Regions from separate parts of the Butyrivibrio sp. WCD2001 genome, predicted to be linked through region 2. Evidence: riboswitches for the same ligand, from Rfam matches in the RefSeq annotation. Region 2 holds a riboswitch; the other holds the start of a gene.

Region 1 (6,742 bases), on a different contig from region 2:
CGCTGTCGTAAACAGGCACAGTTCCCAGCATGACAGGACACTCTTCCACAAGCTTCTTCCTGAAGGGCTGGGTATTCCCGTGTGAAGACAAATCCATAATGGCATCCGCTCCCATGTTGACCGCCGCCATCACTTTTTCCATCTCGATGTCGTAGTCCTTACAATCCCTTGATACTCCGAGATTCACGTTGATCTTGGTCTTCAGCATCGAGCCCACCCCCTTTGCATCAAGGCACTTGTGATTTTTGTTAGCGCAGATCGCAACCTGCCCTTTTGCCACAAGTTCTCTGATTTCTTCGGGTGTTCTGTACTCGTCCTTTGCAACCTTCTCCATCTCGGGAGTGATGATCCCTTTTCTTGCTGCTTCCATCTGTGTTGTGTAATTTCTCACTTATGTCTTCTCCTTTTATTTGAGTTTCTTAGTAATTTATTTTCTTTGCTGGTGTTGCTTTTCCATATTTGTGCCAATATATTGGGAATTCATTGATTATCTTGGTATTAGTTCATCTTACTAGTGCCAAGATTTTTCTTTTTTCATTGCTATCTTGGTATGGGTCTGACTTACTTTTACCAATATTTCCTAGATTTATTGATTTTCTTGGTATTGTTTTATCTTACTTGCGCCAATATTTTTCGAATTTCTTTGCCATCTTGGTATAATTCTGTTTCCCTTGCGCCAATATTTTTCGAATTTCTTCTTTTTCTTGGCATAGCTCTGTTTTTCCCATGCCAAGATTTCCCTGTTTCTTTATTTATCTTGGTACAGCTATGTTTTTTCTATACCAAGATTTCTTATATTTCTTCTTTTTCTTGGCAGTTGCCATAATAGTCGTCATCTCAGTTGCCAAGGAAGTCACTGCAATAGTCATCACAATAATTGCCGTAATAGTCAGCTCAATAATTGCCACAATAATGCCAGAGTGGACCGCGGCCGTGACCAAGGTCGAGATCAGCGGCTATGCACTTTTCCATATACTCTTTGGCTGATCGTACTGCGGTTTCAAGATCATGCCCTTTAGCCAGGTTAGCGGCAATTGCACTTGATAGAGTGCAACCTGTTCCATGAGTGTTGGGGTTGTCTATTCTTGTGCCGGAAATCCATCTGACATCATCGTCTATGTAAGCATTTTCATCAGTAGCTCTACCATCTTCTTCATCCTTGACTTTATAAGCTTCCGCATCAGTATTTTCCACATTTGCCATATACAGCAGATCTGCTGTCACTCCGTGCTCTTCAAAAGTACTGTGTCCGCCTTTTAATAACACGTTACACCCGCAAGCATCTCCAAGCGTCTTTGCGGCAACTTCCATATCCTGCTCGGAAGAAATCTCTATCCCGCACAGTGTCTCTGCCTCCGGTATATTGGGTGTAACCAGAATGCTTCGTGAAAATAGTTCTTTCATCATGTATTCGGTAGCATCTTTTCTTGAAAGCTCAGTTCCGGAGGTTGAGCTAAGCACCGGATCAATAACCACATTTTTAAGGTCGTATTTATCAATAGCGAGCACCACCGCCTCCATTGCTTCTTTATTCGGAAGCATGCCTATCTTCACCGCGTCAGGCCTGATATCCTCAAGGACCGCCTCCAGTTGCTTATAGATGAAATCCTTCGGAACCGGCAGAACTCCGGTGATGCCCATAGTGTTTTGCGCTGTGAGTGCGGTTATCACACTCATTGCGAAAACGCCGTGCGATTCAATAGTCTTGATGTCCGCCTGGATTCCGGCTCCCCCGGACGAGTCACTTCCGGCAATTGTTAAAACCGTCTTCATTTTCATAAGTCCCCCAGTTCCTCAAAAGCTGCGACCAATTCTGCCGCTGCCTTTTCCGGATCTTCTGCCTTCATGATTGCAGACACAACACATATTCCTGCTATCGGGACACCTTTTAGAATCTGAATATTATCCTTATTGAGCCCGCCTATGGCATTTGCGGGTATTGGGACAGCTTCGCAGATACTTCGAAGCATATCCACAGAAGTCAAAACCGTCTTCACTTTGGTGGTGGTGGGATAAATTGCTCCTACTCCAAGGTAATCGGCACCGCTTTCATAAGCTTCCTTCGCCTGCGGCACTGTCTTTGTCGTGGCACCGATTATCATCTTGCCTCCCACAATTCTTCTTGCGACGCTGACCGGCATGTCGCTCTGCCCAAGGTGTACACCCTCTGCTCCTATCGCCATCGCCACATCTATCCTGTCGTCCACAATCAGCGGCACCTTGTACCTTGCCGTAATCTCATGAACCTTACCCGCAAGCTCCATGTATTCACGGGTGCTCTTTTCCTTTTCCCTGATCTGGACAATCGTGGCGCCGCCCCGTATGGCTGCCTCCGTCTTTCGAAGAAACGTCTCCTCATCCATTCCGGTGCTGTCTGTCACCAGGTAGAGCTTTAGCTGTTCTCTGTATATTCTTCCCATCTGTCTTGTACTATCCAATCCTATGACCGGACTAATCCTTTCTATGTTTTATGAAAAATGAATTCAGTTAGATGATTGTTTTTCTTCAGCGCATCTAAGCAAACTTTTTACAGTTTCTTCATCGATCATTGAAATTGCATTTAAAAGTTCAACAAGAAAACTTCCGCTTCCAACCATGCTTTCAGATGCTTCGCCATTTGTAAGCCTCTCCGTAACTGCTTCCTCTCTCTCATATGCAATTTCTCCGGCAATCCCGAAAAATCCGACAGCGCGGGTGACAGCTTCTATGCTCGCATTCCTTGCCAGAAACACGCCGCATATAGCCCCTAGCATGCACCCGGTTCCCGTAATCACCCCCATCATTGGATTCCCATTACTTATAAAAAATGTACGACTTCCATCTGATACGATGTCCTTCTCTCCGCTGGCGAGTCCGATCACTCCCAGATTCAAAGCCAGCATTCTTACAATATCAGCTATCTCTGAAGTTCCCAGACTTTCGTCTGCATCAACGCCAACTCCTCTATAGGTCTCATCAAAAATCGCCTTGATTTCAGAATAGTTCCCCTTTATTAAAAGGATCCCCTTTTCCCTCAAAGACAATTCCGGTTTCTGCGACCTCATCTTTAGAAGCCTCATCACAAAATCCCTGCGAAGCTTGGAGCAGGCTACGCCCACCGCATCTATCACAACCGGTATATTTTTCTCCAGAGCAGTCTCAAAAGATATCTCCATCGACTCCATTCTGGTGTCCGATATATTACCCAGATTAATTACAAGAGCAGAAGCGCTCTCAGTGATTTCCCTGACTTCCAACGGATGCTCAGCCATTATCGGCTTCGCGCCAAGTGCTAAAATTGCATTTGCGCATTGCATCATAGATATTGGATTTGTTATACAGTGAATTAGCTCAGACATTTATGACGCCTTTCTTTTTGTATTACTTTCGCTGTTTTCTTCAGTTGCCTCAACATCCCTAAGACTGTTCTGAATCCTTGAAAGCATACCCGTAGCCTTAAGTCTTAGAAGCAGCAAAAATGCGATGCTTCCCCCGATAAGGGTTCCGCAGATAAAGCTCGGAACGTAGAAAAACCAGGTCAGGCCCTCTTTCCCCCAGAGATAAGTCATAACAGGGTAGGATACGACAGAGCCGATAAGGCCCGTTCCGATGATCTCCCCAAGGACCGCTGCGAAGATTTTCCCTTTTGATAATTTGTAAAAAACTCCTGAGAGTGTTGCCCCGAAAACAGCTCCGGTCAGAGCAAGGGGCGGAATTCCCATAATCGCCATCCTGATGATGCCGATTAGAAGTGCACAGAGAAGCGCGTAAGCCGGTCCCATGAAGACCGCACAGGTTATGTTGATAAGATGCGCCATCGGGCACATTCCCTCAACTCTCAGAATCGGTGATATCACAACTCCGAGCGCCACAAACATGGCCAGCATAACCAGCCTCAACAAATAGTTACTTTTTTTCATACCTCATCTCCTATCCCAGACGGCTTGCAAAGAGACTCCCCACGGCATTCAACCACAAACCGGAAAACGATGCCCATTTTTCCAACAAAAAAGGAAGCAACCGTTCAGATTGCTTCCGCATACGTTCTTCCCATAATATCAGGCATCCCTACGTTGGCATTATCCAAATCAGGTTCTCGGTCGAAGGTCACACCTTCCTCTCAGCCTGTACTACAGGCTCCCGTCTGTTTAATTTTTCCTATTTTTTATACAACAAAATTCAATTACGCGCAATAGTTTTTAATCAATAATATCATTGTGATATCTCTGCAAAATCTTTAAAACCGTATCCCCCGAATACAGATAATCATTTAATGTGACCATCCTTCATCCCCCTTTCTCTTAAGGCAAAAAGAAAAGACAAAGACCGCCAATCTTTTGAAAAGCGTCTTTGCCTCTACTCATATATATTAGCATAATTTGAGGTTGGGTGTTAGCCCGACAAAATCAGTTCTGTATTATCCCCCGATAAAATAAAGCAATTTTAGCGTGTGATTACCTTGATTCCTGACTTTCTCTAGATTTCAAGGTAATAGAGAATAAAGGTTGACAACTTGGTCTATTCAGAGTAAACTCAGAATATGAAGTCTACACAGAATAGACCAGGGAGTTTGTAGAGGAAACATTTGGGGGATCCTTACCTGCTTTTCTTGCAGCTTTCACTTCTCGTCAGAAGCTCTCAAAAAAGGAGCTTGATGAGATTAGGGAAATCATTGATAAGGCGAAGGATTAAATGCTTGCTTTTGTTCGGATATGGTGCAGGAAAATAAATGAATTACAGAAATAGGTGCTTTCACAGTACCTGGATTACTTGAAAATTGGAGGGAAATGTATGGGGACAGTTTTTATTAAAATTCTTGAGATGAGCATAACAGCCTCATTTCTCATGATAGCAGTTATTCTTTTGAGGTTTCCTTTAAAGAAGGCACCTAAGTGGTTTATGGGTGTGCTTTGGGCTATTGTAGCATTAAAGCTCATCATGCCTTTTCAGGTTGAATCACAGTTTGGGATTTTCCCGGATGTGAATGGGGCAGTAGAATCTCTTTTGCTTGGAGATAACAAAGATGAAGAAGTGCCTGAGGCTACTTATCATGACTACACTCCGGCTTCTGAAGTGGGAGCTGCGTCTATAGGTGGCGATAATATGATAGTGCCTTCTGATGCAGAGTATGACTATCTGCCAAATGAACAGATCATAGCCACCAGCGCAAATAGTGGAGCGCTGGAGGTTTTGTCTGTAAGAAGTGAAATTCTTGCATGGCTTCGGATGGTATGGATTATCGGCGTTTTTGCAGTGGCTTTATATGCAGTTGTGAGCTTTATTTCAATTAAAAAAGATATAAATGTTTCTATTAAACTTGGTAAGAACAATGAGTGTGGGGATGGTGCAAAAGCAGCAGGGAAAGCACATGATGATGTTTTCGTGTGTGATGCTATAGATACTCCCTTTATTCTTGGATTTATAAAGCCTGCAATTTATCTGCCTTCAGGTCTTGATGAGGAGACTGTCGGTAATGTGCTTTTACATGAGAGAGCGCATATTGCAAGGTATGACCACATTAGAAAGCTTATAGGCTTTATTCTTCTTGGAATTCACTGGTTTAATCCTCTTGTGTGGATTTCCTTTACACTGTTTTGTAAGGACATTGAACTTGCCTGCGACGAGCGCGTGATAAAGAATATGTCACTTGAAGAGAAGAAGTCCTATGCTACATCACTCTTAAATTGCAGTACACATAGAAGATATGCCCTCACATATTCACTTGCTTTTGGAGAGGTGGGAGTAAAAACAAGAATTAAACAGATATTCAATTATAGAAAGCCTTCCTTCTGGCTTATCACAATGTTGATCGCGGTAAGCGGTGCTCTCTATGGATGCTTCTTTACAAGTGCTTCTGGTGGAAATGAAAAGAGTTATGATTACTCTGAAAGAGCGGCGTATGATGAACTGTTTTCTAACTGGATTAATGACTTCGAAGACAGGAATGCGGATGCAATTGTTTCTTATTCAAATGAGAAGGCAATGCAGAATCTGATGGACGAGGAGCTTTTGTTTTTTGATGCGGATGGATCCATATCCTTTGGATATTCAAGCCCATGGCCCAGTATGTTTGGAAGTGAGGAAATTCCCAATAAAACAATAATCATTACAAATGATTATAATAAGGCAGAGGTGCACTACTATGCTGCAGATTCAGAGCCTCACGTATATGTATGGCAGGAGACTTTGAAATTTGCCAAGGACAGAGAAGGTGTAGTAATGGTGGACTCCGAGGAAATGAACTTCTGCGAAAATATCGAATCAGTAAAGGATTTTAACAAAGCTTATTGCGAGCATCCTGAGGATTTCAATGCTGTTAATTACACTAAGAACGGCCTTGGTGAAATCCTTAACGGAATCGCAAAGCAGGATACAAACGGATACTACAGTAAGTTGTTTGATCCCAGTGCTTCTGCAAGATATCTTCTCAACCTTTCAGATGATGAAACAAAAGTTAAGATTGAGATTCAAGAGGAGACAGAACAAGGAGTTGTCATTAATCTGCTTTTCCCTGATGGTGCTATCTATGAAAGCTACGTCATGGTTCAACCTTGGGGCAGTGATGGCATCTATGTTCCTGTAATTACCGGTAGTTATGATTTAGGAGAGGAAGATGAATTCTAAATACCATAACATTTCAAGGATCCTTGTACTGATACCAATCATTGTATTCGTAGTTACCATCATATGTTGGGTACTTGCCAGTATGCTGGAGGCTCCCACTCACAGGGGCACAATATATTCAATATTTGCAATGGTCGGT
Region 2 (6,742 bases):
TGCACCTTTTGTGAAAAAGGCATTGGCCGATTTTGCAGCCTCTATGGAGGAGTGCATAGAGTATTACAGGATAGCCCTTAAACTTGCTATGGATCCTGACGGGCCGTACTTTTTTGGAGATCTTTTGGAGAATGAGCTTGACCAGGCATCTGCAATCAGACAGAGCGGAGATAAATCTTTCGATGAAGTCAGAGCCATGGTTTTGAATATGAATTTTGCAAGGCTTTCTACCAAGAAGGATGATTCTGTTAATGCTGATAAGAGAGAACTTGCAAAGAACTATAGGGATAAGGCAAAAAAACTTATAGGGAAGCTTCAAGAGAAATATTTTGCCGAGGATAAAAAGACTATTTGCGCTCATATGGCTTTTGCTGCAAAGCCCGTGAAAACGCTGGCTCTTCTTGCACTTGACTTCAAAAAGAAATTCGATGAGAAGAAGAGAGAGAAGGGGATAATAGATTTTGGAGATATGGAGCATCTTGCTCTTGAAATAATCCTTAAAGGCGGAGCAGCCCAGTACAGGGATTATTTTGAAGAGGTTATGATAGATGAGTACCAGGACTCGAATAATGTTCAGGAGTTGCTTTTATCTGCAGTCTCAGGTGAATCAGAAAAAATATATAACAGATTCATGGTGGGCGATGTAAAGCAGAGTATCTATAAGTTTAGACTTGCAAGACCTGAGATTTTCATGGAGAAAATGGCGAAGTATTCATGGGAAGAGGGACAGCCGGAGAGGAAGATCTCTCTTCACAATAACTTCCGAAGTAGGAGTGAGGTCTTAGACAGCGTAAACTATATCTTCGAGCAGATAATGGATGAGGATTTAGGACGCGTAAGATACAACGAAGATGCCAGACTTGTGGTGGGCGGAACATTTCCGCAGCCGGAAGGGGAGAATCCCTTTGCCACAGAGCTTTTACTCGGAGATGTAACAGACCTTTCCTCTGATGAAGGGAGAGAGCTTGAGGCCTCCATGATAGCGACGCGAATAGAGGAGCTGCTTGAGAGCGGAGTTGTAACTGAGGGCGAAGACAGTTTCAGAAAGGTCAGATACGGAGATATAGTAATACTTCTAAGGACTACCAAGGGCTGGGATGACATATTCAGGAAAACTCTGGAAAGCAGGGGAATCCCTGCCTATGTTGAATCGAGAACGGGATATTTCTCAGCGACAGAAGTGGTGACGGTTCTGAATTTCCTTAGAATTCTGGATAATCCGAGACAGGATATTCCTCTTGCAAGTGTGATGCGCTCTGATATAGGCGGCTTTACCGATGAGGATCTTGCGCTTATTAAGGCAGCCGACAGGGATACAGAGAAGACCGGCTTCGAGGGTGACAGCTTTTACGATATTCTGCTTAGATGCAAAAATCTCGAACAGCTTCAGCCCTTGGAGAATAAGATAAGCGCGTTTATAAATCTCATAGAAGACTACAGGCAGAGGGCCGAATATCTCCCCGTAAGTGAGCTTATAGGCACGATTTTAAGCGACACTCATTTTGCAGAATACTGCGCATCACTTCCGGGAGGCACGAAGCGCCTTGCAAATCTGAATATGCTTAAGGAGAAGGCTGTAGACTACGAGAAGACCAGCTTTAGCGGAGTTTTCCATTTTGTAAGGTATATAGAGCAGCTTGAGAAATACGAAGTGGATTACGGCGAAGCCAATATTCTTGATGAAAATGCCGATGTTGTACGCATAATGAGTATCCACAAGAGTAAGGGACTTGAGTTCCCCGTTGTTTTCCTCTCGGGAATGGCAAAATCCTTTAACTTCATGGATACTAAAGACTCCGTTGTGCTTGACATGGACTATGGAATTGGAGCACCTGCCATTGATCTCGAGAGGCGTATTCAATATAAGACGCTGAGAAAGAATATCATGGGCGAGAATATGAAGATGGATATTCTCGGTGAGGAGATGCGTATTCTTTATGTTGCCATGACAAGAGCCAAGGATAAGCTTATTATGACCGGTCAGATAGAGATAGGCGATGAAGAAAAGGCATCTGAAGGAAGCCTTAGAGGAAGGCTAGGAAGGAATATGCTTCTGAGAAACAGAGAGGCACTTTCCGGAGAGATGCCCTACATTCTTCCGTATTATCTAAGGAGTTCTGCCGGAAGCTATCTTGATCTGGTTTTGATGGCACTTGCCCGTCATCCTGACTATGCGAAGCTTTGCGAGAGTGTTGGAGTGTCCTGTGATCCGTTAAACAGAAGCGATGAGGTCCCCTTTGGTTTCAGGGTTATGACTAAGGATGAACTGACAGCAGAAGAGATAAACAGAGATGTTACAGCCAAGGTGCGCCTGGATAATCTTCTTATGCCTGCCGGTCCGGAGAAACTGCGCTATGCAGATCTTTTCGGTGAGAGATTTGGCGACAGCTACGCATTTGACTCTTTCGAAGGCCTTTATGTAAAGACTACGGTTACAGAGCTTAAAAAAGCTATGCTGGAGCAAAAGGATGAGCCTACTCACTTTATATTTGACGAAGAAGAGATAGTTCCTTCCTTCATCGCCGAAAAGGAGAAACAGGCTAAAGGTGCTGCAAGGGGTACAATCTACCACAGAGTTATGGAGCTTTTGTATGATGAGGGAGATATGACTCCTGATGATAGAGCAGGTGACCTTGTAAACTGGATGAAGAAGATGGAAGCTCTCGGCAGAATGCCCGAAGGAGCTTCTGACAGCGTGGATGAGAAGGATATACTTGCCTTTTATAAGAGCGACATCGGAGAGCGTATGAAGAAGGCTCACGATTTGGGAAGGCTTCACAGAGAGTCACCCTTTATGATGGGAATAAGTGCGAATAAGGTTAATTCCAAATTCCCCGACTCCGAGCAGGTTCTTATTCAGGGGATTATTGACGTCTGGTTTGAAGAGGACGATGGACTCGTTCTCCTGGATTATAAGACTGATAGAGTAAAGGACGGAAGCGAACTCTCAGAGAGATACAAAATTCAGTTGGAATACTATGAGGATGCGCTTGAGAGGATCACACATAAAAAGGTGAAGGAGAGAATAATCTACTCCTTCACCCTGGGCGAAACTATAAATTTGTAATTATGTAGTTCTCATCATGATGCAAGATGAAGCTGTTCTCTTACGTCTTCTTCATTTGCAAGATACTTGATTCTTGTGAATGCATTTCTGACTGCAGGAACACAGAGAATAGCAAATGTGAGCACTGCTTCAGCTCCGAGGTAGGAACCGTTATATACTAGTGAGTATCTGAAAGCGCTCATACCCTCAGGTGCATACTGGCCAAAGAAGATCACTCCTGAGAGTACTGCAAAGAACAGACGACCTAAAACACCTGCGATATAACCTAAGCTCATGCCATGCTTGAAACGTGAGAATAATCCGGAAACTCCAAGCGCACCAAACGCAAGGATATAATCACATATGAGCTGAGGAATACTGATGATATAGGGTCCGATGATGAGCTGAAGTAGTCCGTATGCGAGTGCAGAAGTAAGACCTGCTCTTACACCGTACAGATATCCTACGAATGTAATGAAGAACATCGAGAACAGTGTAACGGCTCCACCCATGGGCATCTCCCATATCTTGATCATTGATGTGATCATTGCCAGGGTAACGCACATAGCCGCAAATACCAGCTGCTTTACAGAAAAATGATTTTTATGATCTTTTCCTGTGAAAAAGCATGTAGCTATAAGCGCAAAAATAAATAACATAACCAGAAGGCCGTAGCCTGCTGAGGTGGGCTGGTAAGTATCGTCTACAAGCTTAAAAAATAGGGACATATAAAAACCTCCTCCGTTTATTATTCTGCACGGGGGAGGCTTCATTTTCATCATATTTACCGCATCGCGATATATATGCTTCCTTACGCCGGTATTACCCGGTTCAAGTAATAAGGGTCGATGTTGGGCTCAACACCATCTCAGCAAAGCTCCCCTAGCAAAATATTTATAATTTATATGTAGTTTTCGATTTAATTTAATGCTATTTCATAATCTTTGTCAACAGAATTATTGGGTGTTTTCAATGAAAATCAAATAGCGATATTATAACAGCGGTATACCGTTTTCTCTTGCATAGTCGGTGTAATCCTCAGCCCAAAGTGAGCACTGTACTTCACCGATGTGTGCCTTTCTTAAGAAGAAGAGGCAAAGTCTTGACTGACCGATACCACCACCGATGGTATAGGGAAGCTTTTTCTCCAAAATAGCCTTCTGGAAAGGAAGCTCTGCACGCTCTGTGCAGCCGGCCTTCTCGAGCTGCTCCTTAAGAGAATCCTCATCTACACGGATACCCATTGATGAGAGCTCAAGTGCAATATCAAGCACGGGATAGTAAACAAGAATATCGCCGTTCAATGCCCAGTCATCGTAGTCCGGAGCTCTTCCGTCATGCTTCTCGCCGGATGCAAGAAGATCACCGATCTGCATGATGAAAACAGCACCCTTTTCCTTTGTGATGAGATATTCACGCTCCTTGGCATCTTTTCCCGGATACATATCTTCAAGCTCCTGTGAGGTGATGAAGAAAATATCATGAGGAAGGATCTCTTCTATATAGTCATACTGAATTGACATATACTTCTCAGTCTTGCGAAGAACCTTATATATTGTACGAACAGTGTCCTTAAGGAAGTCAAAATTGCGGTCTGCCTTGCTGATGATTTTCTCCCAGTCCCACTGATCTACGAATACCGAATGGATATTGTCGGGAATCTCATCTCTTCTGATTGCGTTCATGTCGGTATAGAGACCTTCGCCGACTTTGAAGCCGTATTTTTTAAGTGCGTAGCGCTTCCACTTAGCAAGTGAGTGAACTATCTCAGCTTCACGCTCATTCTCCTCGCGGATATCAAAGGCTACGGGACGCTCAACGCCGTTCAAATTATCATTAAGTCCTGACTCGGGCGCAACAAACAGGGGCGCGGTAACACGGAGAAGATTCAAATTCTCAGAAAGAGTATTCTGAAAAAAGTCCTTAACTGTTTTGATACCGACCTGCGTGTCGTGGAGGTTTAATGCAGACTTGTAATCCTGGGGAATAATAAGATTTTCCATAACAATGCTCCTCTCGATAAAATATATTTAAAATTAAAGCGCTTTTTTTCGCTTCATGCAAGCAAAATATTTGCATTTTATGCGGTTTTTTAATAATTCACACCAAAAGAGCCATGAAATGGTAGTAAATTTTGAATTAACAACCTCAAAAAGAAGCATAATATCAGCAACTTAATCGTTTTAAGAAAGTCTTAAGAAATTCCTAAGAAAATCTACAATATTTTTTCGTTTTTTTGATTTATAATTTCTCATTGTAAGGAGATTAAAGACTATGGAAATTAAGAAAATAATCAAATTAACACCGAATCAGGTAAAGGATTTTGTTAGCGCTGCAACTAAGTGCGATTTCGATGTAGACGTTTCGTACAACCATTTTACAGTAGATGCTAAGTCTATACTTGGTGTCTTTGGCCTTAACTTTGACTGCCCGCTTACAGTTCGCTATCGTGGGTTCAACAAGGAATTCGAAAACTATCTTAGTGAGCACGCTGTAGCTTGCTAATTATATATCATTGCGCATAAAGTTTTATCTGAAACGATGGGCTCCCCATGATATACTGTCATGGGGAGTTTTCATATTATGAAGGAAATTAAAATCTCAGTTCGAGCCCTGGTCGAGTTTCTATTCCGATCAGGCAATCTGGACAACAGAATACATCATGCACCTGACACTGCGATGCAGGAGGGCGGAAGAATACACCGCATGATCCAAAAGCGCATGGGGTCGGATTATCAGGCGGAAGTCCCGCTTAGTTACACGCACACGGATACTAACTACATATTGACCATAGATGGCAGAGCCGACGGAGTAATGGAGAGGAAGGATAAGCCTCTTCTCGTCGATGAAATTAAAGGCACCTACAGGGATTTGAAGAAAATAAAGGAGCCTGACTACGTTCATCTGGCTCAGGCCAGATGCTATGCTGCAATCCTGACAATGCAAAATGAGCTTGAAAAGGTAAGCGTCAGGATCACCTATTGCAATATAGAATCAGAGGAAATAAAGCTTTTTGAGGAAGATCATACTGCTGCGGAGATTATAGAGTGGTTTGAAAATACGCTTTCTTTGTATCACAGATGGGCAGAGTACCTTGCAACCTGGGATGAGGTGAGAAAGAAATCCATACAGGGGGCGCAGTTTCCTTTTCCTTACAGAGAGGGACAAAAGGATCTTGCAGCAAGCGTGTATAGAACCATCTACCATGGCAGAAAGCTTTTTCTCGAGGCACCTACAGGCACAGGCAAGACCATTAGTACTGTTTTCCCTGCTGTTAAGGCTATCGGTGAGGATAAAGCGGACAGGATTTTCTATCTGACAGCGAAGACCATAACCAGAACAGTGGCTGAGGAGACCTTCGAGATACTAAGAAGGGAGCAGGGACTTAAATTCAAGACAGTGACACTCACTGCGAAGGATAAGATATGCTTTATTGAAAAGAGCGACTGCAATCCCGCGGCCTGCCCCTACGCAGAAGGTCATTTTGACAGGATTAACGACTGCATTTACGAGGTTTTGACCAAGGCGGACAGCTTCGACAGGCAGACTATAGAGCATTATGCAAAAAAGCACAGTGTATGTCCTTTTGAGCTCTCACTTGATCTCAGTCTTTTTGCGGATGCTATTATTTGTGATTACAACTATGTATTTGATCCTTTTATATATTTGAAGAGATTTTTTGCGGCCGGTAATAAG

Evidence for each region. A riboswitch is a leader RNA that binds a small molecule or an ion and turns the genes downstream of it on or off. The one in region 2 is predicted to bind thiamine pyrophosphate.
Region 1: linked by a shared signal. The riboswitch ahead of thiW (energy coupling factor transporter S component ThiW) and the one ahead of thiT (energy-coupled thiamine transporter ThiT) in region 2 are both predicted to bind thiamine pyrophosphate.

Annotation. Positions count from the first base shown of each region.
Region 1 covers NZ_AUJZ01000005.1:33,587-40,328, reverse strand. Annotated here, with positions in the region: gene thiC (phosphomethylpyrimidine synthase ThiC) at 1-391, opposite strand, end outside; gene thiD (bifunctional hydroxymethylpyrimidine kinase/phosphomethylpyrimidine kinase) at 895-1,773, opposite strand; gene thiE (thiamine phosphate synthase) at 1,776-2,420, opposite strand; gene thiM (hydroxyethylthiazole kinase) at 2,484-3,338, opposite strand; gene thiW (energy coupling factor transporter S component ThiW) at 3,339-3,899, opposite strand; TPP riboswitch at 4,027-4,131, opposite strand; partial or broken gene G630_RS25800 (BlaI/MecI/CopY family transcriptional regulator) at 4,555-4,671, shown strand; gene G630_RS23380 (M56 family metallopeptidase) at 4,771-6,603, shown strand; gene G630_RS0105080 (hypothetical protein) at 6,593-6,742, shown strand, end outside.
Region 2 covers NZ_KE384200.1:359,128-365,869, forward strand. Annotated here, with positions in the region: gene addA (helicase-exonuclease AddAB subunit AddA) at 1-3,067, shown strand, start outside; gene thiT (energy-coupled thiamine transporter ThiT) at 3,082-3,774, opposite strand; TPP riboswitch at 3,838-3,940, opposite strand; gene asnA (aspartate--ammonia ligase) at 4,039-5,049, opposite strand; gene G630_RS0119520 (HPr family phosphocarrier protein) at 5,321-5,551, shown strand; gene G630_RS23045 (ATP-dependent DNA helicase) at 5,630-6,742, shown strand, end outside.